DNA from 2 places in the Rhizobium sp. ZK1 genome. Region 1 is predicted to be linked to the other one. Evidence: predicted binding sites of a transcription regulator. Region 1 holds the regulator's gene; the other holds the start of a gene.

Region 1 (4,275 bases):
CTCCTGATCAGGTTCCGGGGCACCGGACTCCGGCTAAGAAAACCAGGTCCGAAAAATTAAAAATGCCGCCTTTCGGCGGCCCGGCCCACTATTTACTTTTCGCACTGCAATGTCAACAAAACTGAGGATTTAGCGCATGCGTCAAGCCGGTAATCGGCTTTACAGGTCTATCAACAGCTAATGTTGCAGAAATGACTCTGTCGGGAAGCAAGTTGGGGAAAACTACGAATTCGGATTCATCGGATTCCTGCGACTCTTGTCACAGAGTCAGGCTCACACTAGGTTAAAGTTCAATTACTAGACTGCATGCGGCGGAACTAGTCACCAAAATTGATCGGGCGTTTCTTGCTTTGGAAGTTTCCGAGGCAACGGTGAGGGATTCTGCCATCACCAACGCGAAAGGTGGAGACAGGGCATGAACTGGACAGACGAGCGTGTCGAAAAGCTCAAGAAGCTTTGGTCGGAGGGGCTGAGCGCCAGCCAGATCGCAGCGCAACTTGGCGGCGTCAGTAGAAACGCTGTTATCGGCAAGGTTCACCGGCTCAGTCTTCCTGGCCGCGCCAAGGCCGGCGGCACGGCAACCGCTGCGCGTGCACCGAAGCGCAATACCTCGGCTCCCCGCGCCCCGAACTATGCGTCTCGCATCACCACCCGCACCGTTACCCGTCAGCAGGGCGCAACTGTCCTGAAGGAAGAGATCGAGATCGAAACTGTCGAGGAAATGGAATATGTACCGGCCAAAAACGTGGTCGTGCCTATCTCCCGTCGCCTCGGCCTGACGGAACTCACGGAACGCACCTGCAAATGGCCGGTCGGCGATCCGATGAAGGACGATTTCTACTTCTGCGGCTGCGACTCCCCGGATTCATCGCCCTATTGCAACTACCACCAGCGTCTCGCCTATCAGCCGATGAGCGAACGCCGCAAGGCTGTCCGGGTCGCCTGATCCACGCCTTGCCCAGAAATGCAGCATTTCGTCGCCCCTCTTCGCTGACGCGCAGGGGGGGCGAAATTTTTCTGCCCGTCGCAGAACTCCTGCCGTGGAACTGGTCGGTGGGGCAATAAGTGCTCAAAGCCTTCTGGCGGCCCTAAGCGGTCATTCCCGAACCCGACGATACAGGCCAGGAAACCGCCCCCGCTGTTACATATCAGCCTTGCACAATAGGACGTATGCGTTTGCCTAAGATGGGATCATAAGGCGCGTAGCTGGTGCACATGAGAGTCTCTGATATGGATTGGGTCCCTGTAGTCTTTGTTACGTTCAAGGTTCTCGCGTTGGGAACGGCCATGTTCTTCGCCATCAAGTGGCATTACGATCGAAGCGAGATGGGGGAGCGGCAAGCGGTACTGCGCACGGGCGGCAAGATGGCCGCAGTCTTCATGCTGGCGCTACTCGGCGTGGGGCTCCTCGCCTTTGTCCTTAGCAGCATGCTCGGTCTGGACCTGAGCTCCCCATGATCACATCAAGGGAGACAAGGGTGGCCGCACGAGCGAGCCGAAGCCAACGTCTCCTGATGGCGCATAGCAGCCCTCCCCATCATGGCTTCAGCCCTCGCGATGCAAGAAACATGTCGGTCAAAGTGTGAGCGAGGCAACGCCTACTCCTAAAAACGCAGCCGAATAGACAAACGGGCCGCCCGGCAAGCGAGCGACCCGTCTGGACCTCCGATCACTCGGATCAGGCTTCCATGGAATATCCCGCGCCACGAACGGTGCGGATGACATCCTGCATGTTGGAGAAGTTCAGCGCCTTGCGCAGGCGGCCGACATGGACGTCGACGGTGCGCTCGTCCACATAGATATCATGGCCCCAGACGCCATCCAGAAGCTGCGAGCGGGAGAAGACCCTGCCCGGCGACGACATCAGGAATTCGAGCAGGCGAAACTCGGTCGGGCCGAGGCGGACTTCACGGCTCTTGCGATGAACGCGATGGGTTTCGCGATCGAGCTCGATATCCCCGCACTTCAAAACGCTGGAAAGAACCTCCGGACGGGCACGACGCAGCATCGCCTTGACGCGGGCGACAAGTTCCGGCGTCGAGAAGGGCTTGACGACATAGTCGTCCGCGCCGGTCGAGAGGCCGCGAACGCGTTCGCTCTCTTCGCCGCGCGCCGTCAGCATGATGATCGGCAGACGCTCGGTCTCCGGCCGCATGCGCAGCCGGCGGCAGAGCTCGATGCCGGAAACGCCCGGCAGCATCCAGTCGAGGATGAGCAGGTCGGGCGTGCGCTCCTGAAGCCGGATTTCGGCCTCGTCGCCACGGAGGATCGTATCCACCTCGAAACCTTCCGCTTCGAGGTTGTAGCGGAGAAGCACGCTCAGCGCCTCTTCATCTTCAACAACTGCAACTCTTGGGATCATGCGTGTCAGTCTCCTAATGCATGATCCTTAAACCGGGGGTGATTTAAGCAGGGATCATGCAGGAACTCGGAATTGGCTGCACCCATGCGCGCCCGCGCGGGCGCGCATGCAATCGGCAGATCAGGATTACTCGGTGACGGCGCCAACGGTGTTGGAGCTGTCGTCCTTCGGACGTTCGCCTTCGGGCTGGGCGCCGGTTGCCATGTAGTAGATCGTCTCGGCGATATTGGTCGCATGGTCGCCGATGCGCTCGATGTTCTTGGCGCAGAAGAGAAGATGCGTGCAGCTCGTGATGTTGCGCGGATCTTCCATCATGTAGGTCAGGAGTTCGCGGAACAGCGAGGTGTACATCGCGTCGATCTCGTCGTCGCGCTCACGGATGGACTTGGCCTTGTCAGCGGAACGCGTCGTGTAGACGTCGAGCACTTCCTTGAGCTGGACGAGCGCCAGTTCGGAGAGATGCTCGAGACCGCGGGCAAGCTTGCGGGGAACGCCGGTGCTCTGGACGGCGATGACGCGCTTTGCGGTGTTCTTGCCAAGATCGCCGACGCGCTCGAGGTCGGCGGCGATGCGGATCGAACCCATGATCTCGCGAAGGTCGGAGGCCATCGGCTGGCGACGGGCGATCGTGACGATCGCCTTGTCATTGATCTCACGCTCGGCGTGATCGAGGATGACGTCGTCGGAAATGACCTTCTGGGCGAGCGCCGTATCGCCGTTGACCAGCGCACGGACGGCCTCGCCGACCATCTGTTCGGCAAGACCACCCATCTCGGAAATGCGCCGGGACAGGAATTTCAGATCGTCGTCATAGGCGGAAAAAATATGTGTCGATGCCATGGGGCTTTGTCCTCGAAAATCGGGAAGGCTTCACATCGCCAAAATCAGCCGAACCGGCCCATGATATAGTCCTGGGTGCGCGGATCGTCCGGATTGGTGAACATCTTGTCGGTATCGTTTTCCTCAACCAGATTGCCGAGGTGGAACATGGCCGTGCGCTGTGAGACGCGGGCGGCCTGCTGCATGGAATGCGTCACGATGACGATGGTGTAGTTTTCACGCAGCTCGTGGATCAGCTCTTCGACCTTTGCAGTCGCGATCGGGTCCAGCGCCGAGCAGGGCTCGTCCATCAGGATGACTTCCGGGCTGACGGCAACGGCGCGCGCGATGCACAGGCGCTGCTGCTGACCGCCGGAAAGGCCGGTACCCGATTCATGCACGCGGTCCTTGACTTCGTTCCAGAGGCCGGCGCGCTGCAGGCTGGACTCGACGATCTGGTCGAGGTCTGCCTTGGACTTGGCGAGGCCGTGGATGCGCGGGCCGTAGGAGACGTTTTCGTAGATCGACTTCGGAAACGGGTTCGGCTTCTGGAACACCATGCCGACGCGGGCGCGAAGTTCGACGACGTCGATATCGGGATCGTAGATGTCATCGCCGTCGAGCGTGATCTTGCCGGTGACCCGGCAGCCGTCGATCGTGTCGTTCATGCGGTTCAGCGAACGCAGGAAGGTGGACTTGCCGCAGCCAGACGGGCCGATCAGGGCGGTCACGGTGTTTTCGCGGATGTTCAGATTGACATCGAAAAGCGCGCGCTTCTCTCCGTAATAGACGGAGACATCCTGACCGATCATCTTATACGGGACGTTGTTCATTTTCTGGTCCAGCGCCTTCTCGACTGCAGCTTCCGTCAACATGTTCATGATCTTTACTCCGTTTACCAGCGGCGCTCAAAGCGACGACGCAAGAGGATAGCTCCGAGGTTCATGACGATCAGGAACAGGAGCAGGACGATGATGGCACCCGAGGTTCTTTCCACGAAGGCGCGTTCGGCTTCGTTGGCCCACATGTAGACCTGCACCGGAAGTGCGGTGGAAGGATCGAGCGGCGTGGTCGGCGCCTGGGCGACGAAGGCA
Region 2 (4,275 bases), 1.7 Mb from region 1:
CATTTCGCGCGAAGAACTGCTGCATGCCATGCCGCCGGGCGCTGCCCGCAACGCCGTCGATTGCGCGCTCTGGGATCTAGAAGCCAAGCTCTCGGGCAAGAGCGTCGCCTCCCGCCTTGATCTGCGCAAGCTGAAACCGCTGACCACGGCCTATACGATCTCGCTCGGCGAGCCCGATGTGATGGCAGCGCAGGCGCGCGAACATGCGCAACGCCCCCTCCTCAAGGTCAAGGTCGGCACCGGCGATGACGAAAGCCGCATCCGTGCCGTGCGCGCGGCGGCCCCCGATGCCGCCATCATTCTCGATGCCAATGAAGGCTGGCCGGAAGACAGGTTGGAACACCACCTGCGCATCGCTGCCGAAGCCAATATCGCCCTCGTGGAACAGCCGCTGCCGGCCGGCCGCGACGACATGCTGGCGGAGATCGCCCGCCATGTTCTCGTCTGTGCCGATGAGAGCGTCCATCATACCGGCGATCTCGCAAGCCTTGCCGACCGCTATGACGCTGTCAACATCAAGCTCGACAAGACGGGCGGCCTGACGGAGGCGCTGGAAATGAAGGCCGAGGGGCAGCGGTTGGGCTTTTCGATCATGATCGGCTGCATGGTCGGCACCTCGCTTGCCATGGCGCCGGCCGTATTGCTGGCGCAGGACGCCGATTTCGTCGATCTCGACGGCCCGCTGCTGCTTGCCCGCGACCGCGAACCCGGCCTGAATTATGCCGGCTCCCTCGTATTCCCGCCCGAAGCCAGCCTCTGGGGCTGAAGGTAATAGGCGATGATGACGACGGCGAGCCCGAAGGCGGCGACACAGGCCATGACGTAATAGCTGTTCAGCCCGAGCGCCGAGTAGATATAGCCTGACGCGATGGTCATCAGGCCTGAAGCCATGCCGATATAGAAGAAATAGGCGCCCTGAGCCGAGGCTTCCTGCGTTTCCTGCACGGTGGCAACGATGCGCCGCTGCACGCCCGTATGCACGAAGGCATAGGTAAAACCGTGCAGGCATTGCAGCGCGAAGAAGCCGATGAAACTCGTCTCTGTCGGGAAGAACACCCAGCGGCAGACGCTGACGGCACAACCGAAACGGATCAGGGTCCAGGCATTGAAGCGGCGGTTGAGGCGCCGTGACAGGAAGAACACCGTTACCTCAGAGGCAACCCCGGCGCTCCAGAGGATGCCGACTTCCGTGCCGGAAAAGCCGAGTTGGTGCCAGTAGATCGAGGAAAAGGCGTTGAGCAGCGCATGGCTCGCCTGCTGGATCGAAACGCCGAGCAGCAACAGGAGCAGATGCGGCTCGCGAAGCCCGCTGCCCGTCGTCGCCGGAAGATTGATCGGCTGACCGCGCCGCCGCGTCGGCCCGATGCGCGGACAGAATATCGCCATGGTGATGGTCAACACGAAGCCGAAGATCATCACGGGGAGCACCATTTCGCCACCCCAGCGCCCGACCAGCTCACCGCCCACGAGCGTTGAAATGATGAAAGCGATCGAGCCCCAGACGCGCATGGAACCATAATCGAGCCCCCAGCGGCGCACACCCGAAATCACGATCGATTCGACGACCGGCACATAGGGCGCGAAGGTCGCGCCCTGCAGCGCAAAGACGATCAGCACCGGCCAGAAATTGCTCGTCCAGTAGAGCGCGATCGCCGTCAGGAGCGACAGGATGCCCGACCACAAAAGCACATGCGCCCGCTCCTGCATGCGGTCGGCAAAGACCGCCACGATCGGCGCGACGAGAACGCGCACCACCATCGGCACGGCGAGGATGGTGCCGATCTGATGATCGTTGAACTGGTGAGTCGAAAGCCAGACGGGGAAGAAGGGCAGGACGATACCGTTGACCAGCAGCGGCGCGCTGTAGCAAAGCGCGCTGAGCAGCCGGAAGCGCGGCGGCGCTCCCTCACCCGTCGAGGGACTTTGTGCGGGAATCATGATGGACCTGAAGGAAACTCTGCGTTGCCTAACACATCCAATCAAACACGACTATGGCGAGAAATAGCCGAATTGTAACGTTTCGGAGATAAGTCGAAACGATTTAAAAAATAAATGGGGCCTGACGCCAAGCGGCAACGGCTAAATTCATGATGCACCGGCCAGGCCGGTGCTGTACGCACACATTATTCAGGCAGCCTGCGGGGCGAGATCGCCCTCTTCCAGCAATTCGAGAGAGGTCAGCGCCGGCACGTTGCTGGTCAGCGCACGCCAGGTGATGAGTTCAAATCTGCCGTCCTCATGCTCGACGATCGCCGTGCAGCTTTCGACCCAGTCGCCGGTATTGATGTAGCGGATGCCGTCCATATCCTCGATCACGGCGTGATGGATATGGCCGCAGATGACGCCATCGGCGCCGTTCTTGCGGGCTTCCTCGGCAACCACGCGCTGGAACTCGCCGATAAAATTGACGGCATGTTTGACCTGCAGCTTTGCCCAGGCCGAAAACGACCAGTAGGGCATGCCGAGGCGCCGGCGCACGGCGGCGAGAACGATATTGATACGGATGGCCGTGTCATAGGCCCAGTCGCCGAGATAGGCGAGCAGGCGAGCATTACGCACGACGACGTCGAATTCGTCCCCATGCAGGATCAGGTATTTCTTGCCGTCCGCGCCGTCATGGATGATGCGGTCGACAACTTCGATGCCGCCGAAATGCGTGCCCGGAAAAGCGCGCAGGAATTCGTCGTGATTGCCGGGAATATAGACGACGCGCGTACCCTTGCGCGCCTTGCGCAAGAGCTTCTGAACCACGTCGTTGCAGACCTGCGGCCAGTACCAGCTGCGCTTCAAGCGCCAGCCGTCGACGATATCGCCGACGAGATAGATCGTATCGGCTTCGTGGTAGCGCAGGAAATCCAGCAGGAAATCTGCCTTGGCCGCCTTGGAGCCGAGATGCAAATCGGAAATGAAGAGGGTGCGGAAGCGCCGGGGTTCCATCATGTCTGTCACAAGCCTTTCCGCTCGTGTCCCATCGTTCTTCGTCTGGTCTTCCAAAATCAGACTCGTGTTTCAGGAAGATGACAAGGCTGTGGGAAAGCCCTGCAACCTGTTCATACAGGCTGGACGTGGGGCGCTGGGTGACCGACGTCACGCCAACACCTTCACATTCCGGCGCTGGCGCGAAACTCCTTCCCTAAAACATCAATCCTCAGGCAGTCCGCACCGTCGCCATCGGTTTCACGTTCTGGTTCATCCGGAACAGATTGTTCGGATCGTAACGCCGCTTGATCTCGGCAAGGCGGGCGTAGTTGGTACCATAGGCGGCTTCGACCCGGTCGATTTCGTCGTCAGGCATGAAGTTGATATAGGCGGTTCCGACAGCATGCGGCTTGGTGGCCTCGAAAAGCTCGCGCGCCCAGCCGACGCAGCTTCCATCCATCCCGGTTTCCCGCCAGCGGGCATGCACGTTCATGACGAAATGCGAGCTGCGCTGCGGAAACGCGGTGGCCTCGTTGGCCACGCGACCGGCAGCACCCCCGACATGGCCAATGAAGATCTCGCATTCCGGGCCGGGCAGCCTGCGCACCGCCTTGAGCAGCACGTCGATCGCCGCATCGGACAGAGACGCGAAATCCTGGCTCTTCCAGTAATTGCGCGCACCTGGTGTGAGCAGCGGATCGAAGGCCTGCTGCCAGCCGGTGAACGGCATCGGGCCGACGATATCGGCAATCGGCTTTCCGATAGCGCGCAACCTTGCCGCAGCCTTTTCACCCGCCGCGACATCTCCGCAATAGCACATCGCCAGTACTACGATCTCCTTGCCATGCCATTCGGCCGGCAGGAAGGGCAGCGGCGGCGCCTGGCGCATCACCACCCAGCAGGTCAGTTCGTCGGGCGCCGCCTCCAGCGCCTGCCGGTATTCCTTCAGCACCTTTTCCGCATCGGCGAAGGGATGCACGACGAGCCCGGCGAGAACCTCGGTGTCGAGCGGGTTGAGCTTGAACTCGAAGGAGGTCACGACGCCGAAATTTCCGCCGCCGCCGCGCAGCGCCCAGAAGAGATCGGGCTTATCCGTCTCGCTCGCCTTGACCAGTTCGCCATCCGCCGTCACCATGTCGACCGAGAGCAGATTGTCGAGGGTCAGTCCGAATTTGCGGGTCAGCCAGCCGAAGCCGCCGCCGAGCGTCAGGCCGGCGATGCCTGTCGTGGAATTGATGCCGGTCGGCAGCACCAGCCCGAAGGCCAGCGTTTCCTTGTCGACATCGGCAAGCGTTGCGCCCGGCTCGATCCTGGCACGCCGCGTCTGCGGATCGACCCGCACCGATTTCATCGCTG

The links. Region 1 encodes PhoB, which activates phosphate uptake and scavenging genes when phosphate is short. Its sites were predicted from a motif close to TGTCATNNANCTGTCAT; they were not measured.
Region 2: a site for PhoB is predicted at 3,007-3,023, ahead of ACK9YZ_RS09315 (UDP-2,3-diacylglucosamine diphosphatase). Genes of this name have one in related genera too.

The regions. Positions count from the first base shown of each region.
Region 1 is NZ_CP180586.1:151,642-155,916, reverse strand. Features, by position in the region: gene ACK9YZ_RS00780 (GcrA family cell cycle regulator) at 416-946, shown strand; gene ACK9YZ_RS00775 (hypothetical protein) at 1,288-1,458, shown strand; gene phoB (phosphate regulon transcriptional regulator PhoB) at 1,679-2,362, opposite strand; gene phoU (phosphate signaling complex protein PhoU) at 2,489-3,202, opposite strand; gene pstB (phosphate ABC transporter ATP-binding protein PstB) at 3,247-4,062, opposite strand; gene pstA (phosphate ABC transporter permease PstA) at 4,077-4,275, opposite strand, start outside.
Region 2 is NZ_CP180586.1:1,812,429-1,816,703, forward strand. Features, by position in the region: gene dgcA (N-acetyl-D-Glu racemase DgcA) at 1-766, shown strand, start outside; gene ACK9YZ_RS09310 (MFS transporter) at 718-1,938, opposite strand; gene ACK9YZ_RS09315 (UDP-2,3-diacylglucosamine diphosphatase) at 2,128-2,940, opposite strand; gene ACK9YZ_RS09320 (FAD-binding oxidoreductase) at 3,149-4,275, opposite strand, start outside.